3 regions of the Bradyrhizobium sp. WBAH42 genome follow, and region 2 is predicted to be linked to each of the others. Evidence: predicted binding sites of a transcription regulator. Region 2 holds the regulator's gene; each other region holds the start of a gene.

Region 1 (4,147 bases), 920 kb from region 2:
TTCGCGCCGGCCATGAAGGTGCAAGCGCTGCCGAGCAGCGCGACAGACATTTTCTTGAACATCGACGTACTCTGTACTGTTTCGTCTAGATCACATGCGTCGTGGAGAGCCGGTGGCTGATCCGCGCCCTTCGACGTGGTCAATAAAAAGCAAAAGCCGTTTTGTTTGGTAAACGGAAAGCGCGTTTCGATTCACCACGTCGCGAGCGCGCCGGCAATTTGGCGATCAGCGTTTATTTTCGATGAACGCAGCGCGGCCATGGTTAATCGCTTCTTTGCACCGCGTCGCGCGACACCGCACAACAGTTCCGGTTGTGAACTTCGTGTTAAATCGCTTCTGCCTACAAAGACGCGTGAGTGAGGTGGGGGGAGTATCCTGATGGCTGTTCACCGCAAGCGTTTTCGCGTCGAGGATATCGCCGGTGGCGAGATGCCGATTTTGGACGTAACCGAAGAGGCAATCCCGATGCATAGCGAGATCATGGCCGAGCTGCGCGCGATCCGCGCCCAGATGGCGAAGGGCATCGTCGCGGCCCCGCTGTCCGGCAGCGCCGCCATGGCGGCGATCGACGCGTCGACGGCGCACGAGCTTTCCGAAGCGCGCACCATGCTCGAGACCTACCGAGCGCAGATCGAGCAGTGCGAGAAGCTGAAGGTGGAGCTCGACCTCATCCACGACGCCATCGACCGCACCAAGCGCGAGATCGCGACGCTGCACGGCAAGAGCTTCGACGGCGGCGAGATGGCCAAGGTCAATGGCGAGCTCGGCGCGGTGGTCGGCGGCACCGAGCAGGCGACCCAGCAGATCCTCGAAGCCGCGGAATCGATCGACCAGGCCGCCAGCGCGATGTCCAAGGTGGACTCGGTCGATCAGCAGAAGCGCCTTGCCGACGACATCCAGGAACGCGTCATCTCGATCTTCGAAGCCTGCAACTTCCAGGACCTGACCGGCCAGCGCATCAGCAAGGTCATGACCACGATGAAGTTCATCGAGCAGCACATCAATGCGATGATGGAGATCTGGGGCGGCGTCGACGCGATCAAGTCCCATGTGCCGGCGCCGGTCGACAGCCGCAGCGAGGACGAGAAGCTCCTCAACGGCCCCAAGCTCGCCGGCGACGTCGGCCACGCCTCGCAGGACGACATCGACGCGCTGTTCGACTGAACGGGGGCGATATAGAAATAACAAAGCGCCGGCCTTGGGGCCGGCGTTTTTTGTTTTTCGTCATTGCGAGGAGCGAAGCGACGAAGCAATCCAGGCTGTCTCCCAGGAGGCAGTCTGGATTGCTTCGCTCCGCTCGCAATGACGAGACGTTAGGCCAAAGGCTGCCTCACGCCCTCGGCGCGCAGCGGACGTAGACCATGTTGCCGTAGCGGGTAGCGGCGTCCTTGTCGATGAAGCGGGTGATCATGACGCGACCGTCGAAGGAGACGATCTCGCGATCCTGCTCGCCGGGGGTCGGGCCGGCCGGTCCGATGTAGTTCTTGCCGCTCGGCGAGCCCTTCAGCCGCAGCTCCTGCGGCGTCGCCTGGTCGGCGAGATGCATGATCACGCCGCCGGAGGAGCCGGCGGTGATCACGTAGGGATTCTTGCATTGCTCGCGCGCCATCTTCTCGGTACGGGCGCGGTCGGCCGGGTTCTGGAACGAGGCGAGGCCCCAGCGGCCGACGATCTCGTCGCCGCGGATGGTGGCCGGCATTTCGGGCGCAACGCCCGGTTCGGCCTCGGGCGGCGGCGAGGACGACGTGAGGGACGGCAGGCTGAAGCCGCCGCCGCAGGCGCCCAGCAGCAGCGCCAGACAAGAGGCGGCCGCCAGATTGGCAACCGCGCGCGCGTGAGCCGAACTGATCATGGCATTCCCCCGAACAAGACCATGGCCGCACCCCTCGAGCAGCCAAGCGCAAAATCGCTGCCGGAGCAATGACGTCGTTCTCTAAGCCGGCGCCCCGAGCGAGTTTCCAATGCCACCATCCTATATCCGCCTCAACAACCGCTTAACCACCTTTGCTTGACAGGATCGCGGCCAAGCCATATTTCCGGACCCACTATTAGCACTCGGAAAGCCCGATTGCTAAGCGCGCCGTTCGATCCTCGACGAGAGGGTGGACGGAAGCGCCGCCCCACCGACCCCACTACTTCCGAAGCGAGCCTCCAAAGGGAAACGTCATGGCTAAATCCAAATTTCGTCCGCTGCATGACCGTGTCGTGGTCAAACGTATCGACGCCGAGGAAAAGACCAAGGGCGGCATCATCATTCCGGACACCGCCAAGGAAAAGCCGTCCCAGGGCGAGGTCGTCGCCGTCGGCCCCGGCGGCCGCGACGAGACCGGCAAGCTGATCCCGATCGACCTCAAGGTCGGCGACCGCGTGCTGTTCGGCAAGTGGTCGGGCACTGAGGTCAAGATCGACAACGAAGAGCTCCTGATCATGAAGGAGTCGGACATCATGGGCGTGCTGGCCTAAGGCCATCCGCCTGAACGGCCGCTGAATGTCATGCCCGGATCCAGGCGATCCGGGCATCCATCGTTCCGCCGCGACTAGACAAGACACATCACGTAACACGAGGGATTGCAGACCATGGCTGCCAAAGACGTCAAGTTTTCCGGAGACGCGCGCGATCGCATGCTGCGCGGCGTCGACGTTCTCGCCAACGCCGTCAAGGTGACGCTCGGCCCGAAGGGCCGCAACGTCGTCATCGAGAAGAGCTTCGGCGCCCCCCGCATCACCAAGGACGGCGTCACCGTCGCCAAGGAGATCGAGCTCGAGGACAAGTTCGAGAACATGGGCGCCCAGATGGTGCGTGAGGTCGCCTCCAAGACCAACGACCTCGCCGGCGACGGCACCACCACCGCGACCGTGCTGGCCCAGGCGATCGTGCGCGAAGGCGCCAAGGCCGTCGCCGCCGGCATGAACCCGATGGACCTCAAGCGCGGCATCGACACCGCGGTGGCCGCCGTCATCAAGGACATCGAGAAGCGCGCCAAGCCGGTCGCCGCCTCCTCCGAGGTCGCCCAGGTCGGCACCATCTCCGCCAACGGCGATGCCGCCATCGGCAAGATGATCGCCCAGGCGATGCAGAAGGTCGGCAACGAGGGCGTCATCACCGTCGAGGAGAACAAGTCGCTCGAGACCGAGGTTGACATCGTCGAGGGCATGAAGTTCGACCGCGGCTATCTCAGCCCCTACTTCGTCACCAACGCCGAGAAGATGACCGCCGAGCTCGAGGACGCCTACATCCTCCTGCACGAGAAGAAGCTCTCGGGCCTGCAGGCCATGCTGCCGGTGCTGGAAGCCGTGGTGCAGTCGGGCAAGCCGCTCGTCATCATCGCCGAGGACGTCGAGGGCGAGGCGCTGGCCACCCTGGTCGTCAACCGCCTGCGCGGTGGCCTCAAGGTCGCTGCCGTCAAGGCGCCGGGCTTCGGCGACCGCCGCAAGGCCATGCTGGAGGACATCGCGATCCTGACCGGCGGCCAGCTGATCTCCGAGGAGCTCGGCATCAAGCTCGAGAACGTCACGGTGAAGATGCTCGGCCGTGCCAAGAAGGTGGTGATCGACAAGGAGAACACCACGATCGTCAACGGCGCCGGCAAGAAGCCCGACATCGAGGCCCGCGTCGGCCAGATCAAGGCCCAGATCGAGGAGACCACCTCGGACTACGACCGCGAGAAGCTGCAGGAGCGCCTCGCCAAGCTCGCCGGCGGCGTCGCGGTGATCCGCGTCGGCGGCGCCACCGAGATCGAGGTCAAGGAGAAGAAGGACCGGGTCGAGGACGCGCTCAACGCCACCCGCGCCGCGGTGCAGGAAGGCATCGTCCCCGGCGGCGGCGTCGCGCTGCTCCGCGCCAAGAAGGCGGTCGGCCGTCTCACCAACGCCAATGACGACGTCCAGGCCGGCATCAACATCGTGCTGAAGGCGCTGGAAGCCCCGATCCGCCAGATCTCCGAGAACGCCGGCGTGGAAGGCTCGATCGTGGTCGGCAGGATCCTGGAGAACAAGTCCGAGACCTTCGGCTTCGACGCCCAGAACGAGGACTATGTCGACATGGTCGAGAAGGGCATCATCGATCCCGCCAAGGTGGTGCGCACCGCGCTGCAGGACGCCTCCTCCGTGGCCGGCCTCTTGGTGACCACCGAAGCCATGGTCGCCG
Region 2 (4,147 bases):
GCTTGCCGGCCTGGTGCAGGCCGAAGAACGGCGTGCCTTCCTCGATCGTCAATTGATAGAGCGACAGATGCTCGGCCGCTTCATCGATGGCGTGCCTGAGCTCGTCGGCCCACATCGCCGGCGTCTGGTCGGGCCGGGCGTAGATCAGGTCGAACGAATAGCGGTCGAACGCGCGGCGCGCGATGGCGACGGCATCGAGCGCCTCGCGCGCGCTGTGCATGCGGCCGAGCGCCTTCAGCGAGGCGTCGTCGAGCGCCTGCACGCCGAGCGAGACGCGGTTGACGCCGGCGCTGCGATAGCCGGCAAAGCGCGTGGCTTCGACGCTGGTCGGGTTCGCTTCCAGCGTCACCTCGACGTCGCCGGCGACGGTCCAGTGCTTGCCGATCGCATCTAACACCGCGCCAACCGTGGCGGGCTGCATCAGCGAGGGCGTGCCGCCGCCGAGGAAGATCGAGGTGACCTCGCGGCCGGGGGCGCGCTCGGCAGTCGTTGCGATCTCGCGCGCGAAGGCGGACGCAAACCTCGCCTCGTCGATCGCGGCGTGGCGGACGTGGCTGTTGAAGTCGCAATAGGGGCACTTCGACAGGCAGAACGGCCAGTGCACGTAGACGCCGAAGGCTTCCTTAGCGCGGCTCAAGGCAGATCTCCGCCAGTTTCACGAAGGCGCGGGCGCGATGCGACAGGCCTAGGCCAAGCGGCGGCAGGCCGTGTTTTTCGATGCTTTCCATCTCGCCGAAGGTTCGCGTGTGCCCGTCCGGCAGGAACATCGGGTCGTAGCCGAAGCCGGCCGTGCCGCGCGGTGGCCAGATCAGCGTGCCGTCGACGCGCGCCTCGACCTCCTCGCGATGATCGTCGGGCCAGGCCACGCATAGCGCGGAGACGAAGTGTGCCTTGCGCTTGTCCGGCGTGGTGGCGCCGCGCTCCTGCAGCAGGCGCTCGATCTGCGCCATCGCCGCGTTGAAATCCTTGGTCGGGCCGGCCCAGCGCGCGCTGTAGATTCCGGGTGCGCCGTCGAGCGCGTCGACCACGATGCCGGAATCGTCGGCGAAGGAGGGAATCTTGGTCGCCTGCGCTGCGGCGATCGCCTTGATCGCGGCGTTGCTGCGGAAATCGTTGCCGGTCTCCTCGGGCTCGTCCAGGCCGAGCTCGCCGGCCGACACCGCCTCGATCCCGTACGGCGCGAGCAGCTCCCTCATCTCGGCGAGCTTGCCGGGATTGTGGGTGGCGATGACGAGCTTGTCCGTGATTCGGCGGTGCATGGGCCTATTGACTACGCCACGGCCAGTTTCTGCAAGTCCACCAGGCGCGCGATGCCCTTCTGCGCCAGGGCGATCAGCTTCAGGAACTCGTCCTGCGTAAACGGCTCGCGTTCCGCGGTGCCCTGCACCTCGATGATGCGGCCGTCGCCGGTCATGACGAAATTGGCGTCGGTCTCGGCTTCCGAATCCTCGGCATAGTCGAGATCGAGCACCGGCGTGCCGTTGTAGATACCGCAGGAGATCGCGGCGACGTTGTCGCGCAGCACGTTGGTCTTCACCATGTTGCGCGCCTTCATCCAGTTGAGGCAATCGGCAAGCGCGACCCAGGCGCCGGTGATCGAGGCCGTGCGGGTGCCGCCGTCGGCCTGGAGCACGTCGCAATCGACCGTGATCTGGCGCTCGCCGAGCGCTTCGAGATCGACGATGGTTCGAAGCGAGCGGCCGATCAGGCGCTGGATCTCGACCGTTCGGCCGCTCTGCTTGCCGGCAGAGGCCTCGCGGCGGGTGCGTTCGGAGGTTGCGCGCGGCAGCATGCCGTATTCGGCGGTGACCCAGCCGCGGCCCTGGCCCTTCAGCCACGGCGGCAGGCGCTCCTCCAGCGTGGCAGTGACCAGCACATGGGTGTCGCCGAATTTCACCAGGCACGAGCCTTCCGCATATTTGACCACGCCGCGCTCCAGCGTCACGGGGCGCAATTCGTCGGGCGCACGGCGGCTTGGCCGCATGGGAAATCTCCAAAACTCACGGGAAAAGGCTGTTCGCGGTGCTTGTAGGTGGGGCGGGGGTGGGCGGCAAGGGCTTATTCACCCCCTGACGTCGAGCCCGCAAACGCCACGCTTGTCAGAAGCGGCCCGGATGGACAAATTATAAGTATCTGAGAGGAGTTACCGTCTGTGGCCCATCACGATCCGATCCATCTGATCGCGCCGCGCGCAGGCCTTGCCCAGCTCAACGAGCGTTCCCGCGACATCTTTCGTCAAATTGTCGAAAGCTATCTCGCGACCGGTGAGCCGGTCGGCTCGCGCAACATTTCCCGCCTGATCGCCATGCCGCTGTCGCCGGCCTCGGTCCGCAACGTCATGGCCGATTTGGAACAGCTCGGCCTGATCTATGCCCCGCACACCTCCGCCGGCCGGCTGCCGACGGAACTGGGCCTGCGCTTCTTCGTCGACGCCCTGATGCAGGTCGGCGACCTCAATGAGGCCGAGCGGCAGTCGATCCAGAGCCAGCTCTCCTCCGTCGGCGAGGCGCAATCGGTCGAGGCGGCGCTGGACCAGGCCTTGATGCGGCTCTCCGGCCTGACCCGGGCCGCCGCCGTCGTGCTGACGCCAAAATCCAATGCCCGGCTGAAGCACATCGAATTCGTCCGCCTGGAACCGGAAAAAGCGCTTGTCATCCTGGTCGGCGAGGACGGCCAGGTCGAAAACCGCGTGCTGACGCTGCCGCCCGGAGTTCCCTCCTCGGCGCTGACCGAGGCCGGCAATTTCCTCAATGCGCGGATCCGCGGCCGCACCCTGGCCGAGGCGCGGCTCGAGCTCGAGACCGCACTCGGCGAGGCCCGTGCCGAGCTCGATCAGCTGACACAGAAAGTGATCTCGGCCGGCATCGCCAGCTGGTCCGGCGGCGAGAATGAGGACCGCCAGCTCATCGTCCGCGGCCATGCCAATCTGCTCGAAGACCTGCATGCGCTGGAGGATCTGGAGCGGGTGCGGCTGTTGTTCGACGATCTCGAGACCAAGCGCGGCGTGATCGACCTGCTCGGCCGGGCCGAGACCGCCGAAGGCGTGCGGATCTTCATCGGCAGTGAGAACAAGCTGTTCTCGCTGTCGGGGTCGTCCACCATCATCTCGCCCTATCGGGATGCCGCCGGCCACATCGTCGGCGTTCTCGGCGTGATCGGCCCGACGCGGCTGAATTATGCCCGTGTGATCCCGACCGTGGACTACGCCGCCCGCATCGTCAGCCGCCTCTTAGGGGGCTGATTTGGGGGGCTGACCGGCCTTTCCGCCGATCACGGGCGCTTGATTTTCGTGGGCTTAAGCACGATATCCGGGCCAGCATCCCTGAAACGAGTTCGAGACCAGAGCCGATGACCGAGCAAGACCGGCAACCCGAAGACACGACTGCAGCGACCGGCGAGCCCGTGGTGTCGAAACCCTACATCATGCCCGACGATCCCGAGCCCGGCGCGGTCGAGACGTTGCAGAAGGAAGCCGCCGAGGCGCGCGACCGCATGCTGCGGACGCTGGCCGAGATGGAGAACTTGCGCAAGCGCACCAGCAAGGAGGTCGCCGACGCCCGCCTCTACGGCATCACCGGCTTCGCCCGCGACGTGCTCGATATCGCCGACAATCTTCAGCGTGCGCTCGATGCCGTTCCGGCCGAAGCGCGTGCCGCGGCCGATCCCGGCCTGATCGCGCTGATCGAGGGCGTCGAGCTCACCGAACGCTCGCTGCTCAACGCGCTGGAAAAGCACGGCGTGAAGAAGCTCGATCCCTTGGGCCAGAAGTTCGACCCGAACTTCCACCAGGCGATGTACGAAGTGCCCGATGCGTCGGTGCCGTCGGGCACCGTGGTGCAGATCATGCAGGCCGGCTACACCATCGGCGATCGCGTGCTGCGCCCGGCGCTGGTAGGCGTCGCCAAGGGCGGCGCAAAGGCTGCGTCTGCGGCGAACAACAACAACGAGCAGAGCGGCGCGGCGAACTGAGTCTCAGGCCCTCATGGTGAGGAGCCGCGCCCTTGCGCGGCGTCTCGAACCATGCAGGCCCGGCTCTGGCAGCTCGGCCTTCCTCCTTCGAGACGCGCGCGAAGAAGCGCGCTCCTCAGGATGAGGGTCGTCCAGTGTTGCGCGCTGCTTACGCGCTCACCGCGATATCCGCAGACTG
Region 3 (4,147 bases), 3.1 Mb from region 2:
CAATCGGGCAATCGCCCTCGCCCCTGACGACGTGAACGGATGGCTCTGGCGCGCCAATGTCCTGCTCCAGACCCAGCAGATGGCCCAGGCATTGGCCGATTGCGAAAAGGCGCTCGCGATCGCGCCCGATTCCGATCAGGCTCACCTGGTGCTGGGCCTCTGCCTTGCCGGGCTCGGCCGGGTCGACGAAGCCCTCGCCAGTTTCGACAGAGCCCTCGACATCCGGCCCGACCTCGAGAGCGCGATCTCCAGCAAGATCTTCGCGCTCGACTTCGTGCCGGACGCGAGCGTCGCGCAGCATCAGCAGGCGCGACGGGTATGGTGGGAGCGGATCGGCGCGAAACTCGCGTCAGAAGCGGCGGCACCGCATGACAACAGCCGCGATCCGGATCGCCGCCTGGTGCTGGGCTACGTCTCGTCGGACTTCAACGCGCATTCGGCCGCGTTCATTTTCAAGCCCGTGCTGCAACACCATGATCGGACCCGGTTCGAGATCGTGTGCTACTCGTGCTCGTCGAAAGTGGACGCGACGACACGCGAATTTCAAGCCATCGCCGATCGCTGGCGTGATGCCTCGCAATGGAGCGACGATCGCCTTGCCGCCCAGATTCGCGACGATCGCATCGATATCCTGATCGATCTGTCCGGCCATACCAGAGGAAACCGCCTCGGTGTATTTGCGCGCAAGCCGGCACCGATCCAGGCGCACGGCTGGGGCCACGGCACCGGCACCGGACTGCCGACGATCGACTATCTGTTCTCGGATCCGGTCGGGATTCCTTCGGCGGTTCGGCCTCTGTTTGCAGAGACGGTCGTCGATCTGCCGTGCTTCGTGACCCTGGCGCCGCTGCCGGCCGGAATTGCGCAGGGCAAGACGCCGGCGCTCTCGAACGGCTTCGTCACATTCGGTGTCTTCAACCGCATCAGCAAGATCTCGGACGAGGCAGCGGCAGTCTGGTCCAGGATTCTCGCGCGGGTGCCGGGCTCGCGACTGCTGATCAAGGACGTTGCGCTCGACGATCGGCTGGTCCGCGACAAGCTGCTGGCGCGATTTGCGGCGTGCCGATTGCCGGCCGAACGCGTCGATCTGCTTGGAGCCACCTTGCGGGACGAGCATCTGGCATCGTTCAACCGCATCGACATTGCCCTAGACCCGTTCCCGCAGAACGGCGGCGTCAGCACATGGGAAGCCCTGCAGATGGGCGTGCCCGTGGTGGCGAAGCTCGGCAACAGCCTGCCCGGCCGCGCTGCCGGCGCCATCCTCACCGCGCTTGGCCTGCCGGACTGGGTCGCCGACAGCGAGGAGGCCTATGTCGAGATCGCCGCCAGCCGTGCGGCCGAGATCGGCGAGCTCGACCAATTGCGCCGCGAATTGCCCGCAACGATCAACGCCGCGGCCGCGGGCAACCCCGTCGCATATGCGCAAGCGGTGGACGAGGCCTATCGCGCGATGTGGACGCGCTATTGCAGCGGCATCTGATTGGGAGATCTCGTAGGGTGGGCTAAGCGTAGCGTGCCCACCATTGCCAGATATTGCGCAGAGATGGTGGGCACGGCGCGCGAAGTGCGCGCCTTTGCCCACCCTACGAGACCGCTGCGCTGTTCAATGCAGCCGGAACACGCCGTCGACGGCGCGGAGCTCGGCCGGCTTGATCAGCTTGCAATGTGCCACCGTGACTGAGTGGAGGGGACCGTCGAGCTTCTCCTGCCAGAACGCCAGGAAGTCGGTCAGCGCGGGGAATTTCGGAAACATGTCGTAGTTCTGCCAGACATAGGTCTGCAGCAGCGAGGGATGATCCGGCATCCGATAGAGAATTTGTGCCGTCGTCAGCCCGTAGCCCAGCATCTGTTTCCGAAATTCCTCGGAAACGCCCCCAACGCGCAGTCCCATGCCAAACCTCCTTTGCAGGAGCGCATTTGCGGGGGTGGCCTGTCCGTGCCCCGGGAGCCACCCGGAAACGATGCGCTCACATGAGAGAAATGTGACGCAAACTGACAACTCATCTCAAGCCCAAAAGTTTAACAAGCTGTTGAAATTCAATGCTTTAGCAGCAGAGACGACTCCGTGCTAATACGGCCTCCCAAGCGGCCTCGAAGAGGCCGCCGAGGCTGGTTAACGATGGCAAAGGGTTTCTGGCAGTCCGCGCTTTCGGCTGCTATTTTTTCTGCTACAAACCCTTGCCCCCGCAAAATTCCTGTCCTATTTCAGCGTCGCCCGTGCTAGCACTCACGGGCAACGATTGCTAACAACCTCAAAACCTCAACCCGAGCAATTGCTTAGGAGGACTGCATGAAATTCCGTCCGCTTCACGACCGCGTCGTGGTCAAGCGCATCGACGCCGAAGAGAAGACCGCTGGCGGCATCATCATTCCCGACACTGCCAAGGAAAAGCCCTCCCAGGGCGAAGTCGTCGCCGTCGGCCCCGGTGGCCGCGACGAAGCTGGCAAGCTGATCCCGATCGACCTGAAGGTCGGCGACCGCGTGCTGTTCGGCAAGTGGTCCGGCACCGAGGTCAAGATCGACGGCCAGGACCTGCTGATCATGAAGGAGAGCGACGTGATGGGCGTTCTCGAAGTCAGCGAGTCCAAGAAGAAGGCGGCTTAAGAGCCCCTCTCCTCCCTCCAGTCAAACCCTCAAGGAAAAATTCAGATGGCAGCCAAAGAAGTCAAATTCTCGGTTGAAGCGCGCGACAAGATGCTGCGCGGCGTCGACATCCTCGCCAACGCGGTGAAGGTCACGCTCGGTCCGAAGGGCCGCAACGTCGTGCTCGACAAGTCGTTCGGCGCTCCCCGCATCACCAAGGACGGCGTCACCGTCGCCAAGGAGATCGAGCTCGACGACAAGTTCGAGAACATGGGCGCGCAGATGGTGCGCGAAGTCGCCTCCAAGTCCGCTGACGCGGCCGGCGACGGCACCACCACCGCGACCGTGCTCGCGGCCGCGATCGTGAAGGAAGGCGCCAAGTCGGTCGCCGCCGGCATGAACCCGATGGACCTCAAGCGCGGTATCGACCTCGCGGTCGAAGCCGTCGTGGCAGACCTCGAGAAGAACTCGAAGAAGGTCACCTCGAACGACGAGATCGCCCAGGTCGGCACCATCTCGGCCAACGGCGATGCCGAGATCGGCAAGTTCCTCTCCGACGCCATGAAGAAGGTCGGCAACGAGGGTGTCATCACCGTCGAGGAAGCCAAGTCGCTCGAGACCGAGCTCGACGTGGTCGAGGGCATGCAGTTCGACCGCGGCTACATCTCGCCCTACTTCGTCACCAACGCCGACAAGATGCGCGTCGAGATGGACGACGCCTACATCCTCATCAACGAGAAGAAGCTCTCCTCGCTGAACGAGCTGCTGCCGCTGCTCGAGGCCGTGGTGCAGACCGGCAAGCCGCTGGTCATCGTCGCCGAGGACGTCGAAGGCGAAGCGCTTGCGACCCTGGTCGTAAACCGCCTGCGCGGCGGCCTGAAGGTCGCGGCCGTCAAGGCTCCGGGCTTCGGCGATCGCCGCAAGGCCATGCTGCAGGACATCGCGATCCTGACCGGCGGCCAGGCGATCTCGGAAGATCTCGGCATCAAGCTCGAGAACGTCACGCTCAACATGCTCGGTCGCGCCAAGAAGGTGATGATCGACAAGGAGAACACCACGATCGTCAACGGCGCCGGCAAGAAGGCCGACATCGAAGCGCGCGTGGCCCAGATCAAGGCGCAGATCGAGGAGACCACCTCGGACTACGACCGTGAGAAGCTCCAGGAGCGTCTCGCCAAGCTCGCGGGCGGCGTCGCGGTGATCCGCGTCGGCGGCGCGACCGAGGTCGAGGTGAAGGAGCGCAAGGATCGCGTTGATGACGCGATGCATGCGACCCGTGCGGCCGTGGAAGAAGGCATCGTTCCGGGCGGCGGCGTCGCCCTGCTCCGTGCCTCCGAGCAGCTCAAGGGCCTGCGCACCAAGAACGACGACCAGAAGACCGGCGTCGAGATCGTGCGCAAGGCGCTGTCGGCGCCCGCTCGCCAGATCGCGATCAACGCCGGTGAAGACGGCTCGGTGATCGTCGGCAAGATCCTGGAGAACAAGGCCTACAATTACGGCTTCGACTCCCAGACCGGCGAATATGCCGACCTCGTCAGGAAGGGCATCATCGACCCGACCAAG

Evidence for each region. Region 2 encodes HrcA, which represses chaperone genes, less so after heat shock. Its sites were predicted from a motif close to GTTAGCACTCNCNNNNNGNGAGTGCTAAC; they were not measured.
Region 1: groES (co-chaperone GroES) is a predicted target of HrcA. The motif match lies at 2,048-2,076, and genes of this name have one in related genera.
Region 3: DCG74_RS29060 (co-chaperone GroES) is a predicted target of HrcA. The motif match lies at 2,220-2,248, and genes of this name have one in related genera.

Annotation. Positions count from the first base shown of each region.
Region 1 is NZ_CP036533.1:1,920,714-1,924,860, reverse strand. It holds gene DCG74_RS08970 (L,D-transpeptidase) at 1-62, opposite strand, end outside; gene DCG74_RS08965 (protein phosphatase CheZ) at 379-1,164, shown strand; gene DCG74_RS08960 (hypothetical protein) at 1,331-1,852, opposite strand; gene groES (co-chaperone GroES) at 2,167-2,463, shown strand; gene groL (chaperonin GroEL) at 2,578-4,147, shown strand, end outside.
Region 2 is NZ_CP036533.1:1,004,115-1,008,261, reverse strand. It holds gene hemW (radical SAM family heme chaperone HemW) at 1-637, opposite strand, end outside; gene rdgB (RdgB/HAM1 family non-canonical purine NTP pyrophosphatase) at 624-1,259, opposite strand; gene rph (ribonuclease PH) at 1,271-1,984, opposite strand; gene hrcA (heat-inducible transcriptional repressor HrcA) at 2,153-3,241, shown strand; gene grpE (nucleotide exchange factor GrpE) at 3,349-3,969, shown strand; gene pncA (bifunctional nicotinamidase/pyrazinamidase) at 4,118-4,147, opposite strand, start outside.
Region 3 is NZ_CP036533.1:6,164,115-6,168,261, forward strand. It holds gene DCG74_RS29050 (tetratricopeptide repeat protein) at 1-1,480, shown strand, start outside; gene DCG74_RS29055 (usg protein) at 1,604-1,891, opposite strand; gene DCG74_RS29060 (co-chaperone GroES) at 2,291-2,605, shown strand; gene groL (chaperonin GroEL) at 2,651-4,147, shown strand, end outside.